One region of the Streptomyces sp. NPDC104814 genome, then DNA from elsewhere that is predicted to be linked to it. Evidence: predicted binding sites of a transcription regulator. Region 1 holds the regulator's gene; the other holds the start of a gene.
What was found. Region 1 encodes HrcA, which represses chaperone genes, less so after heat shock. Its sites were predicted from a motif close to TTNGCACTCNGNNNNNCNGAGTGCNAA; they were not measured.
Positions count from the first base shown of each region.

Region 2: a site for HrcA is predicted at 13,722-13,748, ahead of groES (co-chaperone GroES). Genes of this name have one in related genera too.

Region 1 covers NZ_JBVJOL010000002.1:147,067-161,680, reverse strand. The annotation lists gene dnaJ (molecular chaperone DnaJ) at 1-1,036, opposite strand, end outside; gene hrcA (heat-inducible transcriptional repressor HrcA) at 1,037-2,053, opposite strand; gene ACZ64A_RS09295 (MBL fold metallo-hydrolase) at 2,204-2,932, shown strand; gene ACZ64A_RS09290 (DUF3097 domain-containing protein) at 2,974-3,780, shown strand; gene hemW (radical SAM family heme chaperone HemW) at 3,908-5,140, opposite strand; gene ACZ64A_RS09280 (SpoIIE family protein phosphatase) at 5,169-7,070, opposite strand; gene ACZ64A_RS09275 (AMP-dependent synthetase/ligase) at 7,296-9,170, opposite strand; gene lepA (translation elongation factor 4) at 9,423-11,291, opposite strand; gene rpsT (30S ribosomal protein S20) at 11,534-11,800, shown strand; gene ACZ64A_RS09260 (nuclear transport factor 2 family protein) at 12,102-12,497, opposite strand; gene holA (DNA polymerase III subunit delta) at 12,566-13,552, opposite strand; gene ACZ64A_RS09250 (hypothetical protein) at 13,713-13,958, opposite strand; gene ACZ64A_RS09245 (arylamine N-acetyltransferase family protein) at 14,050-14,614, opposite strand, start outside.
Region 2 covers NZ_JBVJOL010000005.1:300,991-317,949, reverse strand. The annotation lists gene ACZ64A_RS19870 (nucleotide sugar dehydrogenase) at 220-1,428, shown strand; gene ACZ64A_RS19865 (GuaB3 family IMP dehydrogenase-related protein) at 2,083-3,207, opposite strand; gene guaB (IMP dehydrogenase) at 3,326-4,828, opposite strand; gene ACZ64A_RS19855 (sigma-70 family RNA polymerase sigma factor) at 4,993-5,583, opposite strand; gene ACZ64A_RS19850 (response regulator transcription factor) at 6,767-7,378, opposite strand; gene ACZ64A_RS19845 (WhiB family transcriptional regulator) at 7,759-8,085, shown strand; gene ACZ64A_RS19840 (LysR family transcriptional regulator) at 8,163-9,062, opposite strand; gene ACZ64A_RS19835 (MOSC domain-containing protein) at 9,142-9,810, shown strand; gene ACZ64A_RS19830 (SDR family NAD(P)-dependent oxidoreductase) at 9,873-10,646, shown strand; gene ACZ64A_RS19825 (ester cyclase) at 10,726-11,433, shown strand; gene groL (chaperonin GroEL) at 11,522-13,147, opposite strand; gene groES (co-chaperone GroES) at 13,267-13,575, opposite strand; gene ACZ64A_RS19810 (polysaccharide deacetylase family protein) at 13,928-14,767, opposite strand; gene ACZ64A_RS19805 (polysaccharide deacetylase family protein) at 14,779-15,720, opposite strand; gene ACZ64A_RS19800 (THUMP-like domain-containing protein) at 15,831-16,959, shown strand, end outside.

The DNA of each region.
Region 1 (14,614 bases):
CGCGCAGCAGACGCTCCTGCTCGGGGTCGAGCTTGGTGGGCGTCTGGACCTCGACGTGCACGATCAGGTCGCCGCGGCCGCCGCCCCGCAGATGCGTGACACCGCGGTTGTGCAGCGGGATCGACTGGCCGGACTGGGTGCCGGGCCTGATGTCGACCTCCTCCATGCCGTCCAGCGTCTCCAGCGGCACCTTCGTGCCGAGGGCCGCCGCCGTCATCGGGATCGTCACCGTGCAGTGCAGATCGTCGCCGCGCCGCTGGAACGTCGGGTGCGGCAGCTCGTGGATCTCGACGTAGAGGTCGCCGGCGGGACCGCCGCCGGGCCCGACCTCGCCCTCACCGGCGAGCTGGATGCGGGTGCCGTTGTCGACACCGGCCGGGATCTTCACCGTCAGCGTCCGCCGCGAGCGCACCCGGCCGTCACCGGCGCACTCCGGGCACGGGTTCGGCACGATCGTGCCGAAGCCCTGGCACTGCGGGCAGGGCCGCGAGGTCATGACCTGGCCCAGGAAGGACCGGGTGACCTGCGAGACCTCACCGCGGCCGCGGCACATGTCACACGTCTGCGCGGAGGTGCCCGGCGCGGCGCCCTCACCCGAGCAGGTGGAACAGACGATCGCGGTCTCGACCTGGATGTCCTTCGTGGTGCCGAAGGCCGCCTCGTCGAGTTCGACCTCGACCCGGATCATCGCGTCCTGGCCCCGGCGGGTGCGCGAGCGCGGTCCGCGCTGCGACGCCGTACCGAAGAACGCGTCCATGATGTCCGAGAAGTTCCCGAAGCCGCCCGCGCCGAAGCCGCCCGCGCCGGCGCCGCCGGACTGCGAGAGCGGGTCGCCGCCGAGGTCGTAGACCTGCTTCTTCTGCGGGTCCGACAGCACCTCGTAGGCGGCGTTGATCTCCTTGAACCGCTCCTGCGTCTTCGGATCGGGGTTGACGTCCGGGTGCAGCTCGCGAGCGAGCCGCCTGAACGCCTTCTTGATCTCATCCTGCGACGCGTCGCGGCGCACGCCGAGTACGGCGTAGTAGTCCGTGGCCACCTACGACTCCGCCAGGATCTGTCCGACGTACCGTGCCACTGCGCGTACCGCTCCCATCGTTCCCGGGTAGTCCATGCGGGTCGGTCCGACCACGCCGAGCTTGGCGACAGCCTCGCCGCCCGAACCGTAGCCGACCGACACGACGGACGTGGAGTTGAGTCCTTCGTGGGCGTTCTCATGACCGATCCGTACGGTCACGCCCGGATCCTTCGCCTCGCCGAGCAGCTTCAGGAGGACGACCTGCTCCTCCAGGGCCTCCAGCACCGGCCGGATCGTGAGGGGGAAGTCGTGCGGGAACCGCGTCAGATTGGCGGTGCCGCCGATCATCAGCCGTTCCTCGTTCTCCTCGACCAGCGTCTCCAGCAGCGTGGAGAGCACCGTGGAGACCGTACCGCGGTCCTCCGGCTCGAAGGCCTCCGGCAGGTCCTCCACCAGCTTCGGCACGTCCGTGAACCGGCGGCCGGCGATCCGGCTGTTCAGCCGGGCCCGCAGATCCGCCAGGGAGGTCTCGCCGAAGGGCGCCGGGCAGTCCACCATCCGCTGCTCCACCCGGCCGGTGTCGGTGATCAGCACCAGCATCACCCGGGCCGGCGCGAGCGACAGCAGCTCCACGTGCCGCACGGTCGAACGGGTCAGCGACGGGTACTGCACGACGGCCACCTGCCGCGTGAGCTGCGCCAGCAGCCGCACGGTACGGGCCACCACGTCGTCGAGGTCGACGGCGCCCTCGAGGAAGTTCTGGATCGCGCGCCGCTCCGGGCCGGTCATCGGCTTCACACCGGCCAGCTTGTCGACGAACAGCCGGTAGCCCTTGTCGGTGGGGATGCGCCCCGCGCTGGTGTGCGGCTGCGCGATGTACCCCTCGTCCTCCAGGGCCGCCATGTCGTTGCGGACGGTCGCCGGGGAGACGCCGAGGTTGTGCCGCTCCGTGAGCGCCTTCGAACCGACCGGCTCCTCGGTGCCCACGTAGTCCTGGACGATGGCGCGCAGCACCTGAAGCCGTCGTTCACTCAGCATGGCGCACACCTCCAGAAGTCTTCCCTCGTAGCTTTCCTGGCACTCTGCGCGTCCGAGTGCCAGACGTCCCCGGGCCAGTGTACGGCGGTGGGGTACGCCCCCGGCAAGGCTGGTCATACCGCGTGGTCGCGTACCCGCTAGCGTCGCCGCATGACGGTTACTTGGGAAGAGCTCGGGTGGGAACCGCTCGCGGCCGGAGTCGGACGGTGCCGACTGCCCGGCTGGGACTGTACGACGGGGCTGGTCGTCGGCCACGGCACGGCACTCATGATCGACGCCGGGTCGAGCCTCGCGGAGGGCGAGCGGCTGCGCGCCGAGGCCGAACGGCTCACCGGGCACGGTGTGACCCATCTCGCGTTCACCCATCCCCACTTCGACCACGTCCTCGGCGCCTCCTCGGTCGGGGCCGGCGAGATCTTCGGGGCGGTGGGCATCGATGCGGCGTTCACCCCGCGCGGCCGGGAGGAGCTGCGGGCGGACGCGGTGAAGGCCGGTCTGGACCCGGAGCTCGCCGAGCAGGCCGCGGGGGCGCCGGTGCCGGTCGGCCACCTGGTCAGCGGCGAGTGGACCCTCGACCTCGGCGGTGGCCGCCAGGTGCTGCTCGCCAACGTGGGCCCGGCGCACACCGCCCACGACCTCGCCGTCCTGGTCCCCGGTGAGCGGGAGGTGGTGTTCTGCGGTGACCTCGTCGAGGAGTCCGGTGAGCCGCAGGCGGGCCCCGACGCCGTTCCGTCGCACTGGCCCGGCGCGCTGGACCGGCTGCTGGCGCTCGGCGGTGAGGACGCGCTGTACGTGCCCGGTCACGGAGCGGTGGTGGACGCGGCGTTCGTGCGGGCGCAGCGGGACGCGCTGGCGGCCCGCTTCGGCGTGTCGCGCTGATCCGGGCGCTCGGCGGCGCTGGTTCTCCTATCGTCATCCGAATGCGGCAGTACTCCCCCGACCTGACCCCGCCCTGGAAGAAGAAGCCCGCGCCGGCGCCCGAGGTGGCGGCCGAGCCGGGCCTGGTGGTGGAGGAGCCCGGCAGCGGCTTCTGCGGCGCGGTGATCCGCTGCGAGGCCGGCACGGTCACTCTGGAGGACCGCTTCGGCAAGCACCGGGTCTTCCCGCTCCAGCCGCGCGGCTTCCTGCTGGAGGGCCGTGTGGTGACGCTGGTGCGGCCCGCCGCGGCGGCCGCGGCACGGCCCGGTCGCACCGCGTCCGGATCGGTCGCCGTGCCCGGCGCACGCGCCCGGGTGGCCCGGGCCGGCCGCATCTACGTCGAGGGGCGGCACGACGCCGAGCTGGTGGAGAAGGTCTGGGGCGACGACCTGCGCATCGAGGGCGTGGTCGTGGAGTACCTGGAGGGCGTCGACGACCTGCCGGCGATCGTGGAGTCCTTCGACCCGGGTCCGGACGCCCGGCTCGGCGTCCTGGTGGACCATCTGCTGCCGGGCACGAAGGAGTGGCGGATCGCCGAGGCCGTGACGAGTGAGCACGCGCTGGTGGTGGGCCACCCGTACATCGACATCTGGCAGGCGGTGAAGCCGTCCGCGCTGGGCATCGAGGCGTGGCCGGTGATCCCGCGCGGCCAGGACTGGAAGACGGGCGTGTGCCGGGCCCTGGGCTGGCCGGAGAACACGGGCGCGGCCTGGCAGGCGATCCTCGGCCGGGTGCGGTCGTACAAGGATTTGGAGCCGGAGCTGCTGGGCTGTGTCGAGCGCCTCATCGACCACGTGACCGTGCCCTGACACCTACCCGATCGTTTATTCGGCGGGACTGGTGGACTGCTCTCCGCCGCTGCGGAGGTGGTCCGTCGCTGAGCTGGTCCACGCGACCGAGCAGTTCGTGCTCCCCGCCGACGCGGGGGTCGGCCCCTCAGTCCACCAGGTCCCGCACCACCGCGTCCGCGAGCAGGCGGCCGCGCAGGGTCAGTACCGCGCGGCCCTCGGCGTACGGTTCCGGCTGGAGGAGCCCGTCCGTCAGAGCTCGGTCGGCGGCCCGGCGGCCGTCCGTCTTCAGCAGGTCCAGCGGTACGCCCTCGCGCAGCCGCAGCTCCAGCAGGACGCGCTCCACGCGGCGGTCCTCGTCGCTCAGGATCTCCCGTCCGGCGCCCGGGGAGCGGCCCGCGGCCAGCGCCGCCGCGTAGGCGCCCGGGTGCTTGACGTTCCACCAGCGCACCCCGCCGACATGGCTGTGGGCGCCCGGTCCCGCGCCCCACCAGTCGGCGCCGCGCCAGTACAGCTCGTTGTGCAGGCAGCGGCCGGCCTCGGAGGTGGCCCAGTTGGACACCTCGTACCACTCGAAGCCCGCCGCGGAGAAGGTCTCCTCGGCGATGAGGTAGCGGTCGGCGTGGACGTCGTCGTCGGTCATCGGGACCTCGCCGCGCCGGATGCGCCGGGCGAGCTGCGTGCCCTCCTCGACGATCAGGGCGTAGGCGCTGACGTGGTCGGGACCGGCGCCGATCGCGGCGTCCAGCGAGGCACGCCAGTCGTCGTCGGACTCCCCGGGCGTGCCGTAGATCAGGTCGAGGTTGACGTGCTCGAAGCCCGCCGCGCGTGCCTCGGCCACACATGCCTCGGGGCGGCCGGGGGTGTGGGTGCGGTCGAGGATCTTCAGCACATGCCGGCGGGCGCTCTGCATGCCGAAGGAGATCCGGTTGAAGCCGCCCTCGCGGAGCGTGGCGAGGTAGGCCGGGTCGACGGACTCCGGGTTGGCCTCCGTGGTGATCTCCGCGTCCGGCGCGAGCCCGAACTCGTCACGGATCGCCGCCAGCATCCGCACCAGGTCGCCGGCGGCCAGCAGGGTGGGCGTGCCGCCGCCGACGAAGACCGTGCGCACCGGGCGCGGGTCGTCGCCGAGGACCTTGCGGGCGAGGCGGATCTCGTCGGTCAGCGTCTCGGCGTAGTTGTCGCGGGAGGCGAGCACTCCGCCGGTGCCGCGCAGCTCGGTCGCGGTGTAGGTGTTGAAGTCGCAGTAGCCGCAGCGGGTCGCGCAGTAGGGCACGTGCAGATAGAACCCGAGGGGCCGCTCGGCGGCGCCGGCGAGCGCGGACGCGGGCAGCGCGCCGTCGTCGGGGACGGGCTCGCCGTCGGGGAGTGCGGAAGGCATGTCTCCCATTGTCCAGGACGGCGGAGGGTTACTCGGCCTGCAGGACGAGCAGCGCCAGGTCGTCCTCCGGCGGCTGCCCGCCGAAGTCGTGCACCAGCCGGATGATCCGCTCGGCGACGAGGCCGGCGTCGAGGCCGGCGCACCCGGCGAGCGCGCGGGCCAGCCCGTCGCCGTCGTCGAACTGGTCGGGGCCGTTGCGCCGCTCGGTGACCCCGTCGGTGACGCACAGCAGGGTGTCGCCGGGCCGCAGCTCGATCGTCTCGCTGGTGTACGTCTCGTCCTCGACGACCCCGAGCAGGGTCTGCGGGCGGGCGGCGGTGCGGACGTCGCCGCCGGGGCCGAGGACCAGCGGCAGCGGGTGCCCGGCGGAGGCCAGGGTGCAGCGCACCCCGCCCTCGTACGGCTCCAGCTCGCCGTAGAGCAGGGACAGGAAGCGGGTCTGCGGGCCGTCGGCGGGGGCGACGGGGCCGGCGAAGGCGCGGGCGGCGGCGTCGGCGGCCTCGGTGGCGTCGTCCAGGAGGAGCTGGTTGAGGCGGTCGAGGACGTCGGCGACGCCGTAGCCCTCGCGGGCCAGCAGCCGCAGCCAGGGCCGGGCGAGCCCGATGACGACGGCGGCCTCGGGGCCCTTGCCCTGGACGTCGCCGACGGCGAAGCACCAGCGGCCCCGCCCGGCCGGGAAGACATCGTAGAAGTCGCCGCTGGGGCCGCCCTTGTCGCAGGGCTCGTAGACCAGGGCGGTGCGCACGCCGGGGATCTCGGCGACGGCTCCGGGCAGCAGGCCGCGCTGGAGGACGGCGCTGATGGTGGCCTGCCTCGCGTACTGGCGGGCGGCGCCGATGGCGAGCGCGACCCGGCGGCTGAGGTCCTCGACGAGACCGGTGACCTCGTCGGGGAAGCGCAGCAGTCCGGTGCGGCCGATGACGAGGGTGCCGAGCGGGCGGCCGCCGGCGACGAGACGGTAGGCGAGGGCCGCGCCGTGCGGGCCGAGCGCGGCCCCGGGCCACGGGTAGGGCAGCGGGCCGGGGGTGGCCGCGGCGGGCGGGCGGGGCGGTTCCTTCTCCAGGGCGTGGCGCAGCTCCTCGACGAGGTGTTCGCTGCTGTGCCACACCCGGGCCGGCCGTACGCCCTCTCCGCCGCCGTCGGCCCAGCCGCGCCCGGTGACCTCGTCCTCCAGCCACACCGCGCACCAGTCGGCGAGGCGGGGCACGACGAGCTGGCCGGTGAGGGAGGCCACGAGGTCCTCGTCGAGCTGTCCGGCGAGCAGGTCGGAGGCCTCGGCGAGGAAGGACAGGGCGCCGCGGCCGAGCCAGTCCCGGTCGCCGTCGGCGCCGCGCGGCTCGGGGGCGAGGATCCCGGCGAGCTGGAGGGCCTCGCCGAGGGCGCGGTCGCCGGGGCGGGTGAGGCCGTCGTGCCGGGGGCGGTCGTCGGGGTGGGGCCGGTCCTCGGTCTCCGGGGTGAGCCGGGCCCACACCGTCTTGGCGGTACGGCGGTAGGTGACGCCCCAGGACTCGGCGAGCGCGGCGACCAGCCGCAGTCCGCGCCCGTACTCCGGTTCCGGTGTCCCGTCGTCGGCCGCGGTGTCGCGCGGGGCGCGGGTGGGGTGGCGGTCGGTGACCTCGACGACCACGGCTCCGGCCGGCTCCAGCCGGCAGTGCAGCTCGACGTCGGTGCCGGCGTGCACGACCGCGTTGGTGACCAGTTCGCTGACGAGGAGCGCGGCGTCCTGGGCGAGCCGCTCGGTGAGCCGGTCGGCGCCGGGCAGGGCGAGGCCGGTCCACTCGGCGAGCGCCGCGCGGACCAGGCCGCGGGCGGTGCCGGGCGCGAGTTCGCTGCCGGGCAGGAGGGCGTGCGCCCGCGCGCGGCTGTCGGTGTGCGCGGGCGCAGCACCGGTCAGGAACTCGGTCTCGCGCTGCGTCGGTACGACCCCCATCGACAACTCCCCGAGCGGTTCGGCTGGATATCTGTCGGTCGATGGCGACAGGGTGACAGACCGGACCGGCGCATAAGCGGGGAGTTACCGAACTGGGTCGCGATGAGTGCGAACCAGGGCGTGCGAATGCCCGGATCCGGACAGAAAGAGTTCGGATCCGGGCATTCGGCGTTCACAAAGCATCCGCCGCTGGACTATGCCAAACATGTCCCCGGCGTCACGGGCCTACGCCTCGCGCGTGCCCGCGTACATCTCGTCGATGAGGTGCTTGTACTCGCGCTCCACGACCGGCCGCTTCAGCTTCAGGCTCGGGGTGATCTCGCCGTGCTCCACGTCGAGGTCGCGGGGCAGGAGACGGAACTTCTTGATGGTCTGCCAGCGCTGCAGGCCCTCGTTGAGCTGCCTGACGTAGCCGTCGATCAGCTCGACCGTCTGCGGCGCCGCGACCACCTCGGCGTACGCCTTCCCCTCGAGGCCGTTGTCCTTGGCCCAGTCGAGGACGGCCTGCTCGTCCAGGGCGATCAGGGCGGTGCAGAAGTTCCGGTCCGCGCCGTGCACCAGGATGTTGGAGACATACGGGCAGATCGCCTTGAACTGGCCCTCGACCTCGGCCGGCGCGACGTACTTGCCGCCGGAGGTTTTGATCAGGTCCTTCTTGCGGTCGGTGATGCGCAGATAGCCGTCGGGCGACAGTTCGCCGATGTCGCCGGTGTGGAACCAGCCGTCGCTCTCCAGCACCTCGGCGGTCTTGTCGGGCAGCTTGTGGTAGCCCTGCATGATGCCGGGGCCGCGCAGCAGGATCTCGCCGTCCTCCGCGATACGGACCTCGGTGCCGGGCAGCGGCTTGCCGACGGTGCCGGTGCGGTAGGCCTCGCCCGGGTTGACGAAGGAGGCCGCGGAGGACTCGGTGAGGCCGTAGCCCTCCAGGATGTGGATGCCGGCGCCGGCGAAGAAGTAGCCGATCTCCGGGGCGAGCGCGGCGGAACCGGAGACACAGGCGCGCAGCCGGCCACCGAACGCCTCGCGGATCTTGCTGTAGACCAGCGCGTCGGCGACCTTGTGCTTGGAGGCGAGCCCGAGGGGCGCGGAGCGGTTGCCCGTGCGCTTGAAGTTGTCCTGGGTGACCTTGGCGTACTCCCGGGCGACCTCGGAGGCCCACTGGAAGATCTTGTACTTGGCGCCGCCGCCGGCCTTCGCCTTGGCGGCCACACCGTTGTAGACCTTCTCGAAGATGCGCGGGACGGCGGCCATGTACGTCGGCTGCACGAGCGGCAGATTCTCGATGATCTTGTCCACCCGGCCGTCGACGGCGGTGACGTGGCCCACCTCGATCTGGCCGGAGGTGAGCACCTTGCCGAAGACGTGCGCCAGCGGCAGCCACAGGTACTGCACGTCGTCCGGGCCGACCAGCCCGGTCGCGGCGATCGCCTTGGCCATGTACGACCAGTTGTCGTGCGGCAGACGCACGCCCTTGGGACGCCCGGTGGTGCCGGAGGTGTAGATGAGGGTGGCGAGCTGGTCACGGGTGATCTTGCCGACCCGCTCCTTGACCAGCTCGGGCTCCTGCGCGAGGCGGGCGGCGCCGCGCCGCTCCAGCTCGGCGAGGGTGAGCACCCAGTCGCCGCTCTCGACGCCGGCCGGGTCGATCACCACGACGTGGCGGAGGTCGGGCAGCTCGGCGCGCTTCTCCACCGCCTTGGCGAGCTGGGCGGCGTCCTCCGCGATGAGGATCCGGCTCTCGGAGTCGGAGAGGATGAACGCCGACTCCTCGGCGTTGGTCTGCGGGTAGATCGTGGTGGTGGCCGCGCCCGCGCACATGATGCCGAGGTCGGCGAGGATCCACTCGATACGTGTGGAGGAGGCGAGCGCGACCCGCTCCTCCGGCTGGACACCCAGCTCGATCAGGCCGGCCGCGATCGCGTGCACCCGCTCGGCCGCCTGGGCCCAGCTGAGGGACTTCCAGTCGTCCGGGCCCTCACCGGAGGCGGCCGGTACCGGATACCGGTAGGCCTCGGCGTCCGGCGTGGCCGCCACGCGCTCCAGGAAGAGGCCCGCCACGGACGGCGGACGGTTCTCGATCAGGGTAGTTGCGTCGCTCACGACATCCTCCGGGGCCCGCGACAGTGCGGCTGGCGCGACAGTGCGGCTGGTTCCTACCCACGAGACGTTGTTTAACTCGCGAGTAACTATCGGGCAGGGACAGAGTAGAGCCCGACCGCCGCCCGCGTAAGAGCTGACGCCCGGTGGTTTCCCCGCGAAGCGACCGGCGGAACGCCCAGGGGCCCGGCGCACTTTCGTACGACGGGCCCCTGTGTGACCGGTTTTGCCGGGCCGGCGGGCTGCGGTCGCCGGTTACTTCTTGCCCTTGGCCGACGCCCCGCTGTCATCGCTGGACAGGACGGCGATGAAGGCCTCCTGCGGAACCTCCACAGAACCGACCATCTTCATCCGCTTCTTGCCTTCCTTCTGCTTCTCCAGCAGCTTGCGCTTACGGGAGATGTCACCGCCGTAGCACTTGGCGAGGACGTCCTTGCGGATGGCGCGGATGGTCTCGCGGGCGATCACCCGGGAGCCGATGGCGGCCTGCACCGGCACCTCGAAGGCCTGCCGCGGGATCAGCTCCTTCAGCTTGGCGACGAGCCGCACACCGTAGGCGTAGGCCTGGTCCTTGTGGGTGATCGCGGAGAACGCGTCCACCTTGTCGCCGTGCAGCAGGATGTCGACCTTGACCAGGGAGCTGGTCTGCTCGCCGGTGGGCTCGTAGTCCAGGGAGGCGTAACCGCGGGTCTTGGACTTCAGCTGGTCGAAGAAGTCGAAGACGATCTCCGCGAGCGGCAGCGTGTAGCGGATCTCGACGCGGTCCTCGGAGAGGTAGTCCATGCCGAGCAGGGTGCCGCGCCGGGTCTGGCACAGCTCCATGATCGAGCCGATGAACTCGGTGGGCGCGAGGATGGTGGCCCGCACGACCGGCTCGTAGACCTCGTTGATCTTGCCTTCGGGGAACTCGCTCGGGTTGGTGACCGTGTGCTCGCTGCCGTCCTCCATGACCACGCGGTAGACCACGTTGGGGGCGGTGGCGATCAGGTCGAGGCCGAACTCGCGCTCCAGGCGCTCGCGGATCACGTCCAGGTGCAGCAGGCCGAGGAAGCCGACGCGGAAGCCGAAGCCGAGCGCGGCGGAGGTCTCCGGCTCGTAGACCAGCGCGGCGTCGTTGAGCTGCAGCTTGTCCAGGGCCTCGCGCAGCTCGGGGTAGTCCGAGCCGTCCAGCGGATACAGGCCCGAGAAGACCATCGGCTTCGGGTCCTTGTAGCCGCCGAGCGCCTCGGTGGCGCCCTTGGCCTGGCTGGTGACGGTGTCACCGACCTTGGACTGGCGGACGTCCTTCACACCGGTGATCAGATAGCCCACCTCGCCGACGCCCAGGCCGTCGGCCGGGAGCATCTCCGGCGAGTTGGTGCCGATCTCCAGCAGCTCGTGGGTGGCGCCCGTCGACATCATCTTGATGCGCTCGCGCTTGTTGAGCTGGCCGTCGATGACACGGACGTAGGTCACGACACCGCGGTAGGAGTCGTAGACCGAGTCGAAGATCATGGCGCGCGCGGGGGCGTCCTTGACGCCGACCGGCGCCGGGACCTCGGCGACGACCTTGTCCAGCAGCGCGTCCACGCCGAGGCCGGTCTTGGCGGAGACCTTCAGCACATCGCCCGGCTCGCAGCCGACGAGGTTCGCGAGCTCCTCGGCGAACTTCTCGGGCTGCGCGGCCGGCAGGTCGATCTTGTTCAGCACGGGGATGATCGTGAGGTCGTTCTCCATCGCCAGGTAGAGGTTGGCGAGGGTCTGCGCCTCGATGCCCTGGGCGGCGTCGACGAGGAGGATGGTCCCCTCGCAGGCGGCGAGCGACCGCGAGACCTCGTAGGTGAAGTCGACGTGCCCCGGGGTGTCGATCATGTTGAGGATGTGCGTGTTGCTCTTGTCATGGGTCGGGGCCCACGGCAAACGCACCGCCTGGGACTTGATCGTGATGCCGCGCTCGCGCTCGATGTCCATCCGGTCGAGGTACTGAGCACGCATCTGCCGCTGCTCGACCACACCGGTCAGCTGGAGCATCCGGTCGGCGAGCGTGGACTTGCCGTGGTCGATGTGCGCGATGATGCAGAAATTGCGGATCAGAGCCGGGTCGGTACGGCTCGGCTCGGGCACATGGGAAGGGGTCGCGGGCACGCAGGGTCCTGTCTCTTGAGGCGCCTTATGCCTCGGGTCGGATCGATACGTAGCTTCCATGGTCCCACGGGTGGGGCGCGGCGACCGGTTTGGGCCACTCGAAGGGCCGCTGGTAGTGTAGGGGGCTGTGTCTCATGCCCTCTCAGCGCGAGGCACATCCCAAGAAATCACCTGGCACGGGTCCCGGGGTTCTCTCGTGGAATCCCTTCCGGTCCCGTGCCTGAACCTGAAAAGGCTCATTCGTGGCGAACATCAAGTCCCAGATCAAGCGGATCAAGACCAACGAGAAGGCGCGGCTGCGCAACAAGGCCGTCAAGTCCTCCCTCAAGACCGCGATCCGCAAGGCCCGCGAGGCCGCTGCCGCGGGTGACGTCGAGAAGGCCACCGAGCTGCAGCGCGCCGCGGCGCGTGCGCTGGACAAGGCCGTCTCGAAGGGCGTCATCCACAAGAACCAGGCCGCCAACAAGAAGTCGGCGCTTGCTTCCAAGGTCGCGACCCTCCAGGGCTGAGCACCTCCTTTGATCTGACGGGTCCCTCTGCGGGGCCCACGTCGCCGGAGGGACCCAGAGCGGGCCCTCTCTCATCCGCTCCCGTCCGGCACCACGAGCCTGTTCGCGGCCTGCGTTCGCCACGCGGGAACGGGCTCACCCGCTTCATCCGACGGCCCCGCCGCCACGCCCTTCCCCAGGGCGGGCGACGGGGCCGTTCGGCGTGTGGATCCTCCTGTGCGGCACGGAGTGCGTGCGTCACGTCGGTGCGTCACGACCATCCGGGCGTCACGACCATCCGCGCGTCACGACCATCCGCGCGTCACGACCAGAAGTCGTTGTCCATGTCGAGGTCGGCGGAGCACTGGTCGAGATCGGTGATCTTGTCGCCGACCACACGGAAGACGATGGTCCCGTCCGCGTCCAGGTGCTTGCCGTTGCGGTCCGCGGTGATGTGCTGCAGGGCGACGGCGTGTCCGCGCCCGTCGACGAAGATCTGGCGCAGGTCGACGTTCAGCGAACCACCGGTCTCCTCGAAGAGCCGGCCGTACATCTGGATGACCGCGTCCTGGCCCTTGAAGTCGCCGGCCATGGGGTGACTGCCCGGCACATGGTGGGTGCAGTCCGCCGTCATGATCTCGCGCAGGCTGTCCATGTTCCCCTGGACGAACGCCTCGTACCCTCTGCGAACCAGCGCCGCATGCGGATGCTCAGCCATGTCGATCGCCACCTTTCCGTAGCTCGGCGATGTAAGGCTGACCCGTCCGATTCTCCTCCGCCGGGCGGCTACCGGCCCCTGGAGCGCGCGGCCCGCGCGATGGTCACCACGGCCTTCTCCAGGGCGTACTCCGGGTCGTCGCCGCCGCCCTTCACGCCCGCGTCCGCCTCGGCCACCGCCCGCAGCGCGACGGCCACGCCGTCCGGGGTCCAGCCGCGCATCTGCTGGCGCACCCGGTCGATCTTCCAGGGCGGCATGCCCAGCTCACGGGCCAGGTCGGCGGGACGTCCGCCGCGCGCGGAGGACAGCTTGCCGATCGCCCGCACCCCCTGCGCCAACGCGCTGGTGATCAGCACCGGCGCGACCCCCGTGGCCAGCGACCACCGCAGCGCCTCCAGCGCCTCGGCCGCCCGTCCCTCCACCGCCCGGTCGGCGACGGTGAAGCTGGAGGCCTCCGCACGGCCGGTGTAGTACCGGCCGACGACGGCCTCGTCGATCGTGCCCTCCACGTCGGCGACCAGCTGCGAGACGGCGGACGCCAGCTCCCGCAGATCGCTGCCGATCGCGTCGACGAGCGCCTGGCACGCCTCGGGCGTCGCCGAGCGCCCCACCGCACGGAACTCCTGCCGCACGAAGGCCAGCCGGTCGGCCGGCTTCGTCATCTTCGGGCAGGCGACCTCCCGCGCCCCCACCTTGCGCGCGGCGTCCAGCAGCCCCTTGCCCTTGGCGCCGCCGGCGTGCAGCAGCACCAGCGTGATCTCCTCGGCGGGCGCCGACAGATACGCCTTGACGTCCTTGACGGTGTCGGCCGACAGATCCTGCGCATTGCGTACGACCACGACCTTGCGCTCGGCGAAGAGCGAGGGAGAGGTCAACTCGGCGAGCGTGCCCGGCTGCAACTGGTCCGGGGTCAGGTCCCGCACGTCCGTGTCGGCGTCGGAGGCCCTGGCGGCGGCCACCACCTCCTGCACGGCACGGTCGAGCAGGAGCTCCTCCTGGCCCACGGCGAGCGTCACCGGGGCGAGAGGGTCGTCATTCGCAGTCTTCCTGGCCATCGGGACAAGCATGGCACGGGGCACTGACAACGAGGGGCGCGCCCGTCGGGCGTCGGCGCGCAGCTGCCGCCGGCTCACCGCTCCCTCCGGCGCAGGGCTGCCGCGCCGGTTCAGGGCTCCCGTCAGTTCACGGCTCCCCCGGCCAAGGGCCGGCGCCGGCTCAGGGCTCCTCCCGCCAGCCGTCCCACTCGCCCGCGAACGCGTCCAGCTCGGCGGGGTCGAGCCGCTCGTGCTCGTCGCGCAGCACCAGCAGCCACTGCGCGTCCTCCGCGTCGTCCTCCCCCGCCAGCGCGTCCCGGACGAGCCGCGGCTCCTCGTCGATGCCGAACCGCTCGCCGAGCGCCTCCGCGGCCTCCTCCGCCGCGTCGCGGTCGGGCAGCACCAGCACATGTCTCACATCGCTCACGTGCCCATTTTCCGGCAGCCGCCCGGAAGCCCGACGCCGGGGCCGCGGCGACGAACCCCTCCCGATCCGCACCCCGGCCCCTGCTCGGGACTCAGGTGCCGTCCCCGTCCCTCACCCGCACCACCGGCACACTGTCCAGCTCGATCCCGAACAGCTCCCGGTACGTCCCCAGCACCTCGGCGTCCCCCTCCAGCTTCCGTTCCCGGCGCGCTCCGTCGGCCGCGGTGGTGGTCAGCCGCCGCCCGCTGAGCGTCACCCGGCCGCCGTCCTCCGTGAGCCGGGAGCACACCAGTGACTGCACGAAGTGCGACCGCGGCGAGGTGCTGTGCCACCATGCGCCGGTCACGAAGTCGCCGAGCACCCGGGGCCGCACCTCCAGCCGGTACTGCGGGCGCCCGTCCCGCAGCACGTCCAGGTCGGCCGCCCCGTCCGCCCCCTCGGCGCCCCCGCGCACCCCGGCCGCGTCGGGCCCCGCCTCCGCGACCCGGAACACCCCGCCGGGATCCGGCTGCTCGCCCCGCTCGCCGAACCGCAGCGGAAGGTGACTGTGCGCCCCGAACCCGACGTCGGCCAGCCAGTCGCCGCCGTCGGCCGTGCGCACCCGCAGCGCCATGTGGTCGTACGGGATGCCGGTCCGCTCGCCGTCCCCGTACACC
Region 2 (16,959 bases), on a different contig from region 1:
TCCCAGCCCTCATGCCCAAATTCTGACGGTCTTGCCCGACATCAGCCACCACGCGAGCCACAGCCTGTGGACAACCCCAGGCCACGCCCACGGAAACGCACACGAACAATCCCTCATATCGGTCATATTTACCCGTAGTCTGACATTGCGCTCGCTCATTCTGTCCACCGGGCTTGCGCACCTGTCCCGCTTCGGTTATTGGGAAGGACGGCCCACGCCATGCCCGCAGATCTCGCCGTCATCGGACTCGGCCCGCTCGGCCTGCCCCTGGCGCAGGCCGCCGTCGCCGCCGGTATCCCCACCGTCGGCTACCGCACCGGCCCGGAGGCCTCCTCCCTCACCCCCGCCGAACTGCGCCGGATGCTCTCGGGGGGCTTCCGGCAGCCCACCGGCCCCGCCGAACTGGGCCGCGTCCGCACCGCCGTCATCTGCGCCCCCACTCCGCGCGGCGCCGACGGCGAGCCGGACCTCGGCCAGGTCGAGTCGGCCGCCCGCACCCTCGCCGGGCACCTGCGCCCGCACACCACCGTGATCCTCGAATCCCCGGTCCCGCCCGGCACGACCGAGAACTTCCTGCGCCGGCTCCTGGAACAGGGCTCGGGCCTGCGGGCGGGCCGCGACTTCCACCTCGCCTATTCACCCAGTCGGGTGGATCCCGGCAACCGCGACCACACGCCGGCCACCACTCCGAAGGTCATCGGCGGCCTCACCCCCGCCTGCACCGAGTCGGCCGCGGCCTTCTACAGCCGCCTCACCGACAAGGTGGTACGCGCGCGTGGCCTCAGGGAGGCCGAGACGGTGCAGGTCCTGGAGACCAACTACCGGCACGTCAACATGGCCCTCGTCAACGAGATGGCCGTGCTGTGCCACGAGCTGGGCGTCGATCTGTGGGACGTGGTGCGCTGCGCGGAGACCAAGCCGTTCGGCTTCCAGGCGTTCCGCCCGGGCCCCGGCGTCGGCGGCCACTCCGTCCCCCAGGACCTGTCGAGCAGGACGGTCCGCGGACTGCGCATGGTGGAACTGGCCCAGCAGGTCAACAGCCGCATGCCCCGGTACGTCGTCCAGCGCGCCGCGGCCCTGCTCAACGAGCACGGCAAGTCCGCCCGCGGCGCCCGGGTGCTGCTCCTCGGCGTCACCTACAAGCCCGACCTCGCCGACCAGCAGGGCACGCCCGCCGAGGAGATCGCGACGGCGCTGATGAAGCTCGGCGCGGCCGTCAGCTACCACGACCCGCTCGTCCCGTCCTGGAACGTCCTGGACCGCCCGGTCCCCCGCGCCGACTCCCTCTACGAGGCGGCCGCCGACGCCGACCTGACGATCCTGCTCCAGCAACACCGCACGTACGACCTCCAGGGCCTGTCCGTGAAGGCCCAGCTACTGCTGGACACACGGGGAGCCACCCCCACGGGGGCGGCGCACCGGTTGTGACCGGGGGCGCGCGGTGGTGCGAGGCGGCCGGGCTGGTGGCGTGAGAGATCGCCCACCGGTAACTTGGAATCGGGTGGAGCCCACCGCAGTAGGCGCTGCGGCAGGCTCCTGATGGATCACGGGTGTCCGTCCCTAGTTCTCGTAGGGACGGCCGCTCACCATCCAGAATGGGTGGAGCCCACCGCAGAGGGCACTGCGGCAGGCTCCTGATGGATCACGGGTGTCCGTCCCTAGCTCATGTAGGGACGGCCGCTCACCATCCGAAAAGTCGCAAGATCCACCTCCTCCGGAACTTCACCAGCCGAAGCCGGATCTCGTCCCAGCGAGTGGGCTTGCGATGGCGTCCCATGGGCGCCCCCTTCCACGACACCGCCCAGTGCCCGGTGGACGGTCCGTTCGGAACGCGGGCCGGGCCCCGCGGGCGCGGGTCCGGAAGCATGTCCTTGGAAGGGGGCGACCCAGAGAGCTGGGGTCGCCGATCACGGACACTACCGCCCGCCTACGCCCGTTCGGCCCGCATTCGCTCCGAACGCAACCACGCGCCCCCTCCCGCACCACGCGCCCCCTGACCAGGCACAACACGCGCGCACGCATGCGAAAGGCCGGCCACCCCTTCCCGGGTGGCCGGCCTTTTTCAGCCGTGTGCTGGGGCGGCTAGCGTCGGTGCTGGGAGTCCGCCACCGTTACCTCGACGCGCTGGAACTCCTTCAGCTCGCTGTAGCCGGTGGTGGCCATCGCGCGGCGCAGGGCGCCGAAGAAGTTCATCGAGCCGTCCGGCGTGTGCGACGGGCCCGTGAGGATCTCCTCGATCGTACCGACCGTGCCCAGGTCGACCTTCTGGCCGCGCGGCAGCTCCTCGTTGACGGCCTCCATGCCCCAGTGGTGGCCCTTGCCCGGCGCGTCCGTGCCGCGGGCGAGCGGGGAGCCCATCATCACCGCGTCGGCGCCGCAGGCGATCGCCTTGGGCAGGTCACCGGACCAGCCGACGCCGCCGTCCGCGATCACGTGCACGTACCGGCCGCCGGACTCGTCCATGTAGTCACGGCGGGCGGCCGCCACGTCGGCGACCGCGGTGGCCATCGGGACCTGGATGCCCAGCACGTTGCGCGTGGTGTGGGCGGCGCCGCCGCCGAAGCCGACGAGGACGCCCGCCGCGCCGGTGCGCATCAGGTGGAGCGCGGCGGTGTAGGTGGCGCAGCCGCCGACGATCACCGGGACGTCCAGCTCGTAGATGAACTGCTTGAGGTTCAGCGGCTCGTGCGCGGACGACACGTGCTCCGCCGAGACCGTCGTACCGCGGATGACGAAGATGTCCACGCCCGCGTCGACGACGGCCTTGGAGAACTGCGCGGTGCGCTGCGGGGAGAGCGCGGCGGCGGTGACCACGCCCGAGTCGCGCACCTCCTTGATGCGCTGCCCGATCAGCTCCTCCTTGATCGGCGCGGCGTAGACCTCCTGCAGGCGGCGGGTCGCGGCCTCGGCCGGCAGCTCGGCGATCTCGTCGAGCAGCGGCTGCGGGTCCTCGTACCGCGTCCACAGGCCCTCGAGGTTGAGCACGCCGAGGCCGCCCAGCTCGCCGATGCGGATCGCGGTCGCCGGGGAGACGACGGAGTCCATGGGGGCGGCCAGGAAGGGCAGCTCGAAGCGGTAGGCGTCGATCTGCCAGGCGATCGAGACCTCCTTCGGGTCCCGCGTACGGCGGCTGGGGACGACGGCGATGTCGTCGAAGGCGTACGCCCGGCGGCCGCGCTTGCCGCGCCCGATCTCGATCTCAGTCACGTTGGTGGCCTTTCCCTGATGCGTTGCAGCGCCTTCCAGTATCCCCGACGGGTACGACAACGGCGGCCCCGGATGTCCCGGGGCCGCCGTCGCACGGACCTTCACACAAGGGAGGGCGTCACTTGCTGCTGTAGTTCGGAGCCTCGACCGTCATCTGGATGTCGTGCGGGTGGCTCTCCTTGAGACCCGCGGACGTGATCCGGACGAAGCGGCCTTTGGACTCCATCTCGTCGATGGTGGCGGCGCCGACGTAGCCCATGGTCTGGCGCAGACCGCCGACCAGCTGGTGCAGCACGTTGGCCAGCGGGCCGCGGTAGGGCACCTGGCCCTCGACGCCCTCGGGCACGAGCTTGTCGTCGGAGCCGACGTCGGCCTGGAAGTAGCGGTCCTTGGAGTACGACTTGGCCTGGCCGCGGGACTGCATGGCGCCCAGCGAGCCCATGCCGCGGTACGACTTGAACTGCTTGCCGTTGATGAACAGCAGCTCGCCCGGCGACTCCTCACAGCCGGCGAGGAGGCTGCCGAGCATGACGGTGTCGGCGCCGGCGGCCAGCGCCTTGCCGATGTCACCGGAGTACTGCAGACCACCGTCGCCGATCAGCGGGACGCCGGCCGGGCGGGCGGCGAGGGAGGCCTCGTAGATGGCGGTGACCTGGGGGACACCGATGCCCGCGACCACACGGGTGGTGCAGATGGAGCCCGGGCCCACGCCGACCTTGATGCCGTCGACGCCGGCGTCGATCAGCGCCTGCGCGCCGTCGCGGGTGGCGACGTTGCCGCCGATCACGTCGACGTTCACGCTGGACTTGATCTTCGCCATCCAGCTCAGGGCGTTGCTGTTGTGGCCGTGGGAGGTGTCGACGACGAGGAAGTCCACACCGGCCGCGGCGAGCGCCTGGGCACGCTCCAGGGCCTCGGGGCTGGCGCCCACGGCGGCACCGACGAGCAGGCGGCCCGTGGCGTCCTTCGCGGCGTTCGGGTACTTCTCCGCCTTGACGAAGTCCTTGACGGTGATCAGGCCCTTGAGGACACCGTCGTCGTCGACCAGCGGCAGCTTCTCGATCTTGTGCTTGCGCAGCAGCTCCATGGCCTCGACGCCGGAGATGCCCACCTTGCCGGTGACCAGCGGCATCGGGGTCATGACCTCGCGGACCTGACGGCTGCGGTCGCTCTCGAAGGCCATGTCACGGTTGGTGACGATGCCGAGCAGCTTGCGGTTGCCGTCGGTGACGGGCACACCGCTGATGCGGAACTTGGCGCACAGCGCGTCGGCCTCGGCGAGCGTGGCGTCCGGGTGGATGGTGATGGGGTTGGCCACCATGCCGGACTCGGAGCGCTTCACCAGGTCGACCTGGTTGACCTGGTCCTCGACGGAGAGGTTGCGGTGCAGGACGCCGACGCCGCCCAGCCGCGCCATCGCGATCGCCATGCGGGACTCGGTCACCTTGTCCATCGCCGCCGAGAGCAGCGGGATGTTGACCCGGACGTTGCGGGAGATGCGGGACGAGGTGTCGACCGCGTTGGGGAGCACCTCGGATGCACCCGGCAGCAGCAGCACGTCGTCGTAGGTCAGCCCGAGTGTCGCGAATTTACCGGGCACTCCGTCGACGTTTGCAGTCATGACACCTTCCCCAAATGGCCTTGATCGGTGCGGATGTCCATGCTAACGGGAGATGGACCCGTCTCATTCCACGGTTGTGGACCGCTTACGGCTTCGTATGTTCGTACGGAAGCCAGTGGTCGCCTGTTCAACCAAGGCGCCGATCCGGCCGGGGCCAGGCGCAGTTACTGCTCGGCGAGCGCCCGCAGCCGGCTCAGCGCACGGTGCTGCGCCACCCGGACCGCGCCGGGTGACATTCCCAACATCTGGCCGGTCTCCTCGGCGGTGAGTCCCACCGCGATACGCAAAAGCAGCAGCTCGCGCTGGTTCTCCGGGAGGTTGGCCAGCAGTTTCTTCGCCCACTCGGCGTCGCTGCTGAGCAGGGCGCGCTCCTCGGGGCCCAGGGAGTCGTCGGGGCGCTCGGGCATCTCGTCGGACGGCACGGCCGTCGAGCCGGGGTGCCGCATCGCGGCCCGCTGGAGGTCGGCGACCTTGTGCGCGGCGATCGCGAAGACGAACGCCTCGAAGGGCCGGCCGGTGTCCTTGTAGCGCGGCAGCGCGAGCAGCACGGCGACGCAGACCTCCTGGGCGAGGTCCTCGACGAAGTGCCGGGCGTCGCCGGGCAGCCGCGACAGCCGCGTACGGCAGTAGCGCAGGGCCAGGGGGTGGACGTGGGCGAGCAGGTCGTGCGTGGCCTGTTCGTCGCCGTCCACCGCACGGTGCACGAGTGGCCCGATCGTCCCCTGGGCAGGAGTGGCCGCCTCGTCGTCACGCATCGGTCCATGGTGCCCTGCGGCTCTGACGTCCGTGGCACCGCGCTCGGCGTTGTGCACCGAAGCGTTATGAGCAGGTGCGCCGGAACTCATCCCCTGCGCCCTCCCCTTCCGCTCGACCGACTCGTCCCCGAGGAACTCCACACCTCAAGGATGCGGCATCGGCGCCGAAACGAGCAGCGGGCGTCCGCGAGGACTCTCCCGCGGGGCGGCGAACACCGGTACGCGCGCGTGCCGGGCCGCACCCCCGCCGCGCCCGGCCGCCTGCCCGACGGCGCCCCGCCAGGACCCGCCCCGGGGGCGTCCGACCTGGGACACCGCGCCGGACACACCCGGTCGGCCCGGCCCGGCGGCCACACCCCGGACGCCCGGAACAGCGACCCGCCGACAGCACCGGGCGCGCCTCCCGCACCGGCGAGAAGGAGATGCGTCACGCCCTGATGACGCCCGGCGTCGCTCCGGCACGCACAGCCACGGCAGGCAGATCCGGAATCCCCGGGCGGCACGCCGTACAAAGGCACGGCGGCGCTCCGGCACAGGTGGCCACCGCAGGAACCTCCGGTGAGCCGCAGCGCCACGCCGCACAGCCGACCGCCTGCGGCGCCACCCGGGCGGCCGCCACAGGAGCCCCCGGAACCCCTCAGCGGCATCCGGTACAAACGCACGGCGGCGCTCCGGCGCGGAAGAAAGCCGCCGCAGGAAACTCGGCAGGTCCCCCGCGGCACGCCGTACTGTCGCGCATCTTCGTTACGGCGCGGTCGGGCGCCGTGGGAGTCAGCCGGCCGCGGTCGGCGCGAACCGGTGGTCACCGGCCGCGGGCGGCGCGAGCCGGTGGTCGGGACGCGGCGCCGGTGCGAGGCGTCGCCGTAGGAAGCACCGAGCCGGGAGTCCTGCGGACCCGGCGGCCGGTCGTGCGGATCTCCGAGTCCCCGGAGCCGGGGGCCGCCCCGCGCCGGACGGGGCGCGGTCGGCGGGCGGGCACCCGGCATGGCGCAGGCCCTGCCCGCGCGGCCCCGGGACCGCAGCCCGCGAGGATCGCCTGCCGGGCATCCCCGGCCGCCCGCGCGGCGCCGCTCGCGCTCGTCGCGTGTGCGGGCGTTCCGCGTGCGGGCGTCGTCTGCCACCCCGTTCGCGCACGTAGACAAGGCACCGTCGCCCTTCGCCGAACCGGTGCGGCGGACAGGCCCTAGCGGACCAGGCCCCAGCGGAAGCCGAGCGCCACCGCGTGCGCGCGGTCGGAGGCGCCGAGCTTCTTGAACAGTCGCCGGGCGTGGGTCTTGACGGTGTCCTCGGAAAGGAACAGCTCGCGGCCGATCTCGGCGTTGGAGCGGCCGTGGCTCATGCCCTCCAGCACCTGGATCTCGCGTGCGGTGAGGGTGGGCGCGGCGCCCATCTCCGCCGAGCGCAGACGGCGCGGGGCCAGGCGCCAGGTCGGGTCGGCCAGCGCCTGCGTCACCGTGGCGCGCAGCTCGGCGCGCGAGGCGTCCTTGTGCAGGTAGCCGCGGGCACCGGCGGCGACCGCGAGGGCCACGCCGTCGAGGTCCTCGGCGACGGTCAGCATGATGATGCGCGCACCGGGGTCGGCCGACAGCAGCCGGCGGACGGTCTCGACACCGCCCAGGCCGGGCATGCGGACGTCCATCAGAATGAGGTCCGAGCGGTCGGCGCCCCAGCGGCGGAGGACTTCCTCGCCGTTGGCCGCCGTCGTCACACGCTCGACGCCGGGCACGGTCGCGACCGCGCGGCGGAGCGCCTCTCGGGCAAGCGGGGAGTCGTCGCAGACGAGGACGGAAGTCATGGCCGCCCTCCGCAGCTGATGCGCGTCACCTTGTGCCTCCAGGCTGGTACGAAATCGTCACCTGTGCGGTCGACCGTCTCGGACGCCTGCCCGAGCCCTTGTGTTTTCAACCGCCTCCGCACTCTCAACGACGGTCACTCGAAAGAGTTACGGGGCCATCTGCCGTCTTCGGCACTCTACGTGAGGGGGCGAACACAGTGGAGACACACGGGGCCAACCCTCAAGCTTTCATCACAACCATGCCCCATTTGGCCCCATTTCTTCCCATGCGCTGGTGTCTGAGGCTAGATTCGCAATGAGTCATATTTTCATCTCCTTAGATCGTAGTTGTACGGTCGTGGGCACCGTATCCACTCAGAACGGCTGCAAGGGGTCACGCAATGGCAGATTTCTCCCGCCTTCCCGGACCGAACGCGGACCTGTGGGACTGGCAGCTGCTCGCTGCCTGCCGCGGTGTGGACAGCTCCCTCTTCTTCCATCCGGAGGGTGAGCGCGGTGCAGCGCGGAGTGCTCGTGAGAACTCGGCCAAAGAGGTCTGCATGAGGTGCCCGGTCCGCGCGCAGTGCGCGGCACACGCTCTCGCGGTGCGTGAACCGTACGGCGTGTGGGGCGGGTTGACCGAGGACGAGCGCGAAGAGCTCATGGGGCGGGCACGCAACCGCCTGGTGACGGCGTCGGCCGGCGGGAATGCCGGTTCGAACACCTGAAGGAACGTTTCTGCATCACCCCCAGGGCACGCCTACCCGCGTGCCCTTTCTTTCGGCCTCCGGCCGGGGAGCCCGCGCTACCGCTGCGCCGTGCGCGCCAGCTGCTCCAGCGTCGCCGCGACCGCCGGCACCTGGGCCAGATCCGGCAGGGTGAGGGCGACGATCTCCCGCCGCACCGACGGTTCAAGCGTCAACATGCGTACGCCACGGGGACGTACGGACTCCACGGCGAGCTGGGGCAGGACGGCGACGCCGAGCCCGGCGCCGACCAGACCGACCACCGCGGGGTAGTCGTCGGTGGCGAAGTCGATGCGGGGGGTGAAGCCCGCACCCTCGCAGACCTCGACCAGCTGGCCCCGGCAGCGCGGGCAGCCCGCGATCCACGGCTCGGCGGCCAGCGCGCCGATGGCCAGCGGCTCCGCGCGCTCCGCGAGCGGGTGCCGTTCGGGCAGCAGGGCGACGAGACGATCCGTCAGCAGCGGCCGGACGACGAGGTCGTCCCACTCCTCGGCGCCCGCCGCGCCCTCGTAGCGGAAGGCGAGCGCGATGTCGCAGTCGCCCTCGCGCAGCAGCTCCACGGACCGCGGCGGTTCGGCCTCCTCCAGGGAGACCCGGGTGCCGGGGTGGGCGGCGCGCAGGGCGGCCAGGGCGGTGGGCACGAGGGTGGAGCTGCCGCTGGGGAAGGAGACCAGCCGGACCCGGCCGGCACGCAGCCCGGCGATCGCGGCGACCTCCTCCTCGGCGGCGGTCAGCCCGGCGAGGATGCCGGTCGCGTGCCGCACCAGCGCCTCGCCGGCCTGGGTCAGCCGCATCTCGCGTCCGGTGCGCACGAGCAGCGGGGTGCCGACGGAGCCCTCCAGGGCCTTCATCTGCTGACTGACGGCGGGCTGGGTGCAGCCTAGCTCGCGGGCCGCGGCGGAGAAGGATCCGGTGGTGGCGACGGCGCGCAGGACGCGGAGATGACGAGCCTCGATCACCCCTCAAGCATAAGGGAAGCTTGGATTCCGTGCGGAATACCGCGTCGACACTTTGAGGTCTGCTCGCTACCGTGCCCCCATGAAGCTTCTGTCTCTCAACGTGGGCCGGGCCCGGGCCGTCCCCTTCACCGACCAGCCCGACGGGCTGACCGGCATCGACAAGCGCCCGGTGGACGGGCCGGTCAAGGTGACGGCGCCGGGGCCGAGGGGGGTCGGCGCGAGCGGGCTGGCCGGGGACGCGGTGTGCGACACCCGCCACCACGGCGGCGACGACCAGGCGGTGTACGCCTTCGCCCGCGAGGACCTGGACGACTGGGAGCGCGAGCTGGGGCGGGAACTGATGAACGGCACGTTCGGCGAGAACCTCACCACCCGGGGTGTGGACGTCTGCGGCGCGCTGATCGGCGAGCGCTGGCGGATCGGCCCGGATGTGGTGCTGGAGGTGACCAGCGGGCGCATTCCCTGCCGTACCTTCCAGGAGCACCTGGGTGAGAAGGGCTGGGTGCGCCGGTTCACGCACCGGGGCGCGCCGGGGGCGTATCTGCGGGTGATCGAGCCGGGGGAGATCCGCGCGGGCGACGCGATCGAGATCGTGCACCGGCCGGAGCACGATGTGACGGTGGCGGTGCAGTTCCGGGCCGTCACCACCGAGCGCGAGCTGCTGCCCCGGCTGCTGGCGGCCGGTGCGGCACTGCATCCGGACTCGCTGGCGGCGGCGCGCAAGTACGTCGGGCAGCAGGGGCGCTGACCTCATGTCAGGCCGGGGTGCGCAGCGCGGAGCCTGTCAGTCCGGGTAACTACTCTTGGCGCATGACAACGGCTCTGATTACGGGATCGACCGCGGGGATCGGTGCCGCGTTCGCGCGGCGGCTGGCGGCTGACGGGCACAACCTCGTGCTGGTGGCCCGGGACACCAAGCGGCTGCGCGAGCAGGCGACCGAGCTGCACGACCGGCACGGCATCGAGGCGGAGGTGCTGACCGCCGACCTGGCCGAGGACGACGGCATCGAGGCGGTCGCCGCCCGCCTCGGTGACCGGCGCAGCCCCGTCGACCTGCTGATCAACAACGCCGGCTTCGGCAACAAGGGCCGCTATCTCGAGGTCCCGATGGCCGACGAGCTGAGAATGCTGAAGGTGCACTGCGAGGCGGTGCTGCGGCTGACGTCGGCGGCGACGGAGGCGATGCGCGAGCGCGGCCGCGGCGGGGTCGTCAACGTCGCGTCGGTCGCCGCCTTCGTGCCGCGCGGCACGTACGGGGCGTCCAAGGCGTGGGTCGTGCAGTTCTCCCAGGGCGCGGCGCGCGACCTGGCGGGCAGCGGCGTACGGCTGATGGCGCTGTGCCCGGGCTTCGTGCGCACGGAGTTCCACCAGCGGGCCGGGATGGGCACGGACAGCATCCCGAACTGGATGTGGCTGGACGCCGACAAGGTGGTCGCCGCGGCCCTCGGCGACCTGGCCCGCGGCCGCACCGTGTCCATTCCGGATCCCCGTTACAAGGCGCTGCTGGGCGCGGCGAAGCTCGTCCCGAGAGGACTGCTGGGCGGGCTCACGTCCCGCACGGGGCGGAAGTACGGGCCGCAGTAGCGACAGGTGAAGGCGGCTGTCCGGTGGGAAAATGGACCGACGGACACACCGGACCCACGGGGGGACCGGAGGCGGCGCCATGACCTTCGTACAGCTCATCGATTGCAAGACCAGCCGGTTCGACGAGATGGACCGGCTGATGGACACCTGGGTCGAGAAGACCAAGGGGAAGCGGACGGCGACGCACGCGGTGGTCGGCAAGGACCGCTCCGACGCGTCGCACTTCATCGAGATCGTGGAGTTCCCCTCGTACGAGGAGGCGATGCGGAACTCCAACATGCCCGAGACGGACCGGATCTTCCGGGACATGGTCGCCCTGTGCGACGAGATGCCGTCCTTCACCGACCTGGACGTGGTGCGGGACGACCAGTTGTCCGAGGACACCGTGCGGCGCTTCTTCACCACACTGGGGACGGCCGGCGACCTGCCGCCGCTCAACGACCTGCTGGACGAGGACATCCACAGCCACGACCCGATCAATCCGCAGGACACCCTCGGACTGGACGCCATGCGCAGCGAGTTCCGGATGTGGCGGGCCGCGTTCGACTTCTCCTTCACGGTCGAGGACGTGCTGGCCCACGAGAACCGGGTCTGCGCGCGGTGGACCTGGAACGCCACGCACACGGGCGACTTCCTCGGCATCGCGCCCACGGGGAAGCAGGTCACCATGACCGGGACGACCTGGTTCCGCTTCACTGGCGACGGCAAGATCGCCGAGCTGTGGTGGCAGCACGACCAGCTGGGCCTCATGCAGCAGCTGGGCGCACTGGAGCCGCTGGAACGCTGACCACGCGAGAGCGCTGACCACGCGGGAGCGCCGGCAACGCCAAAGGCCCGGCACCCCAAGGGGTGCCGGGCCTCAGTGCTGACGTGCGTCAGTGGGCGTGGCCGTGGCCGTGGCCCGCGGCAGCCGGCTCTTCCTCTTCCTTCTTCTCGACGACCAGGGTCTCGGTCGTGAGCAGCAGGGAGGCGATGGAGGCGGCGTTCTCCAGGGCGGAGCGGGTGACCTTGACCGGGTCGATGACGCCGGCCTTGACCAGGTCGCCGTACTCGCCGGTGGCGGCGTTGTAGCCGTTGCCCTTCTCGAGCTCGGCCACCTTGGAGACGATGACGTAGCCCTCGAGGCCGGCGTTCTCGGCGATCCAGCGCAGCGGCTCGACGGCGGCCTTGCGGACCACGGAGACACCGGTGGCCTCGTCGCCGGTCTTGCCGAGGTTGCCCTCGAGGACCTTGACGGCGTGGACCAGCGCGGAGCCACCACCGGAGACGATGCCCTCCTCGACCGCGGCGCGGGTCGCGGAGATGGCGTCCTCCAGACGGTGCTTCTTCTCCTTCAGCTCCACCTCGGTGGCGGCGCCGACCTTGATCACGCACACGCCGCCGGCCAGCTTCGCGAGGCGCTCCTGGAGCTTCTCGCGGTCCCAGTCGGAGTCCGTGTTCTCGATCTCGGCCTTGATCTGCGCGACGCGGCCCTGGACGTCCGCGGAGTTGCCGGCGCCCTCGACGATCGTGGTGTCGTCCTTGGTGACGGTCACGCGGCGGGCGGTGCCGAGCACGTCGAGACCGACCTGGTCGAGCTTGAGGCCGACCTCCTCGGAGATGACGGTGGCGCCGGTGAGGACGGCCATGTCCTGCAGCATCGCCTTGCGGCGGTCGCCGAAGCCGGGGGCCTTCACCGCGACGGCGTTGAAGGTGCCGCGGATCTTGTTGACGACCAGGGTCGACAGGGCCTCGCCCTCGACGTCCTCGGCGATGATCAGCAGCGGCTTGGAGGAGCCGGCCTGGATGACCTTCTCCAGCAGCGGCAGCAGGTCGGCGATGGCGCCGATCTTGCCCTGCGTGATCAGGATGTACGGGTCGTCGAGGACGGCCTCCATACGCTCCTGGTCGGTGACGAAGTACGGGGACAGGTAGCCCTTGTCGAAGGCCATGCCCTCGGTGAAGTCGAGCTCCAGGCCGAAGGTGTTGGACTCCTCGACGGTGATGACACCGTCCTTGCCGACCTTGTCCATCGCCTCGGCGATCAGCTCGCCGACCTGCTGGTCCTGGGCGGACAGCGCGGCGACGGCGGCGATGTCGGACTTCTCGTCGATCGGGCGCGCCGTGGCGAGCAGGTCGTCGGAGACGGCCTTGACCGCGGCGTCGATGCCCTTCTTGAGCAGGGCCGGGGAGGCGCCGGCGGCGACGTTCTTCAGACCCTCGCGGACGAGCGCCTGGGCCAGCACGGTCGCGGTGGTCGTACCGTCACCCGCGATGTCGTTGGTCTTGGTCGCCACCTCCTTGACCAGCTGGGCGCCGAGGTTCTCGTACGGGTCCTCGATCTCCACCTCACGGGCGATGGTCACGCCGTCGTTGGTGATGGTCGGGGCGCCGAACTTCTTGTCGATGACGACGTTGCGGCCCTTGGGGCCGATGGTCACCTTGACGGTGTCGGCAAGCTTGTTGACGCCGCGCTCGAGGGCGCGACGGGCGTCCTCGTCGAACTTCAGGATCTTCGCCATGGCAGCGGGAGCCCTCTCGGAAATCTCGTGGGTAAAACGACTGCGCCCCGGCGCCCGGCTTCGTTATCGGTCGCAGGGGCCAGGGCGCAGCTGAAAGCAGAGCTTCGGGTGAAGTGTGCTTACTTCTCGATGATCGCGAGCACGTCGCGGGCCGAGAGAACGAGGTACTCCTCGTTGTTGTACTTCACCTCGGTGCCGCCGTACTTGCTGTAGAGCACCACGTCGCCGACCTTCACGTCGAGCGGCAGACGGTTGCCGTCCTCGAAGCGACCCGGGCCCACGGCCAGGACAACGCCCTCCTGGGGCTTCTCCTTGGCGGTGTCCGGGATGACCAGGCCGGAGGCCGTGGTCTGCTCGGCGTCGAGCGGCTGGACCACGATGCGGTCCTCGAGCGGCTTGATGGCAACCTTGGAGCTGGCGGTCGTCACGATCCGACCTCCCCCTTCGGAGATCTCACGGGGTTAACTGTCTGAGGTGGCGACCAGGTCGATCCGTCGTCGCGGGTGCCGGACCTGCCCGTCGCTTTGTTGGCACTCTCATCTGCCGAGTGCCAGAGCCGAGACTATGACCGGGATTAGCACTCGGTCAAGCGGAGTGCCAATTACCGTGCGGCGCGTCTGGGAATCGGCCCCGGCCGGGGGTGGGTGCGCAGCCCGGCGCGACGGCTGCCGCAGGCACAAAAAGGGGCGCGGGGAACCGCGCGACCAGCCACAACGCGACCCGCACCCGACAGCACAGCCGGCGCCGCAGGCACACCGCACACGCGGCCACCCCCAGCACCTACAGGTAGTCCTCCAGGCGTCCCACCGTCAGGCCGTCGGCCTGGATCTGCCGTAGCAGTCGCACCGTCCGCTCCCGCAGCAGCGGTCCCGTCGTCTCGTCCGGATCGACCGCGATGATGTCCCCCGGCCCCAGCCGCCGCTCGCCCGCGACAAAGGACAGCTTCCCGTCACCGCCCAGCGACACCCGCCACAGCACCACCGCCGAGATCCCGCAGTCCCCCGCCGCCCGCAGCGTCGTCGCGTCGTACGTGCCGTACGGCGGCCGGAAGAGCCGGGGCCGCACCCCGAACCGGGCGCGCAGCCGGCGCTGCTGCCCGCAGATCTCCGCCCGCTGCCCGGCGTACGGCAGGCCCCGCATCGCGGGGTGGTCGAGCGTGTGGTTCTCCAGCGACGCCCCGACCGCCCGCAGCCGCGCGATGTGCGCGTACCCCGGCCCGGCCACCGGCCCGACCACGCTGTCCGTGAGGAACATCGCGACCGGCAGTCGCAGTTCGCGCACCAGGTCGACGAACCGGGGATCCCGCTCGGCCCCGTCGTCGTAGGTCAGGAAGACGACCTTGTGCCGTGTCGGCACCCGGTCGACGACCAAGGGCGGAGCGGATCCCGCGCTGCCGAGGACCCGGCTGACGCGCCCCCGCGCGGCGGACGGCGCGGGGGCAAGCGGCCGCGTGAGACCCCAGCGCCGGTACGCCGGCCGGGCGGCGGCGGGACGGTGCGTACCGACCCGTTCCGCCGTCTTCTTGCCGAGCCGTTCGATCGGGTCCACGGACTGCGCGCACCCCGTCAGACAGATCGCCGCCACGGCGACCGCCGCCAGGACGGCGACGACGGCGGTCATCCCCCGCGTCCTCACAGGTAGTCCTCCAGGCGGGCCACCGCGTACCCCTTGTCCGTCACCTTCTTCAGGAACCGGCGGACCATGTCGGGCATCGTGCCCTTCCAGTCGTCCCGGCCGCGGAAGTGCGTCAGGACGATGTCGCCGGGGTGGAGGTCCTGGTCGTCCTCGCGGTACTCCCAGTGGTCGACGAAGACCTCCTCGTCCCAGAGCGGGGCGTACTTGATCCCGCAGGACTTGGCGGCGCGCAGCGTGTCCTGGTTGTAGTTGCCGTACGGCGGCCGGAAGACGGTGGGCCGCTTGCCGTACTGCCGCTCGATGATGTCCTGCATGTCGCAGATCTCGTGCTTCTGCTCGGTGTAGGACAGCCCCGGCAGATACGGGTGGTGCAGGGTGTGGTTGTTCAGCGTCACCCCGCGCGCCTGCATCTTCTTGAAGTAGCCGTAGTCGTCCTTGATCAGGTAGTTGCTGAGGAAGGCCGTGTACGGGATGCGCAACTCGCTCATCATGCGCAGGAAGGCGGGGTCCTTCTCGGCGCCGTCGTCGATGGTGAGGAAGACGATCTTCTGGCGGGTCGGGATGCGGGTGAAGACGGGCGGCAGGCCCAGCTCCTCCTGGTCGTCGACCTCGAAGCCCTGCCGGGTGTGGATGCGGGGCTTTTGCCGGGGCGGCGGCGGGGCGGTCAGTGGCACCGAGGACAGTCCCCAGCGCTTGGCGGCCGCCACCCGCGCGGCGTACTCGGCGCGCAGCTTGGTGGCGTAGGAGTCGAGGGCGCGAGCCGGGGGCGCGTGCAGGGCCTGCTGCTGACCGGCGGCCGGGCCGACCTCGGACCCCGTGGCGCCGGTGCCGGCGGCGCAGCCGGAGGCGAGGGCGGTGGCGGTGAGCACGGCGAGGGAGCCGCGCAGGGCCCCACACCGAAACACCCGAGTTTTGTCATTTTGTACGACTACTCCCATGGGCTCGGATCTTCGCAGCCCGCCCTCCACGAGCCGCCCCGACACCACCACCGGCCGCCCACCATCCACCGAGTGGCCCACACCCCGCCCCCCTGCCCGACAATGACCCGGTGAACGACCTCGCCCCTCTTCTCACGCCCGAAGGCCGCGCCCTGCTCGACCAGGTGCGTGACACGGACCCCGCCGACGAACTCGCCGTCGCCACCCGGCTGCGCCGGGAGCACCCGGCGGAGCTGGTGTCGGCCGCGCTCGGCCAGGCGCGGCTGCGGCAGCGGGCGGTGGCGAAGTTCGGGGCCGAGGACGCCGCGCGGATGTTCTTCACGCCCAACGGCGTCGAGCAGTCCACACGGGCGAGCGTCGCGGCGTACCGGGCGGCCCGGATGAGGGATCTGGGCGTCACCTCCGTCGCCGACCTGTGCTCCGGCATCGGCGGCGACGCGCTCGCCCTCGCCCGCGCCGGCATCCGCGTCCTCGCGGTGGACCGCGACCCGCTGACCGCGGCGGCGGCCCGCGCCAACGCCGAGGCGCTCGGGCTTACCGATCTGATCGAGGTGCGGGAGGCGGATGTCACCGAGGTCGACACCGCCGGGTACGACGCCGTGTTCGTCGACCCCGCCCGGCGCGGCGGACGCGGCCGCATCTTCGACCCTGAGGCGTACTCGCCGCCCCTGTCCTGGGCCGTGCAGGCGGCGCTCAAAGCCCCGCACGCCGCGCTGAAGATCGCCCCCGGCGTGCCGCACGAGGCGGTCCCCGCCGAGGCCGCGGCGGAGTGGATCTCCGACGGCGGCGACGTGAAGGAGGCGGTGCTGTGGTTCGGCACCGGCGCACCGGGCACGGTCCGGGCGACGCTGCTGCCGGGGCCGCACACCCTGCCCGGCCGTGGACTGCCCGACCCGGCCGTCCGCCCCGTGGGGCGGTACCTCTACGAGCCCGACGGCGCCGTCATCCGCGCGCACCTGGTCGCCGAGGTGGCCGAGCAGGTCGGCGGCGGACTGCTGGACGCCACGATCGCCTACGTCACGTCCGACGAGCTGCACCCGACGCCGTACGCCTCCGCCTACGAGATCACCGGGCAACTCCCCTTCAGTGTGAAGAAGTTGAAGGCGCTGCTGCGGGAGCGCCAGGTGGGCGTGCTGACGGTGAAGAAGCGGGGCTCGGCGGTCGAGCCGGAGGAGCTGCGCCGCAAGGTGCTCCCGAAGCCGCACGGCACCCACGCGCTCACGGTCTTCCTCACACGCG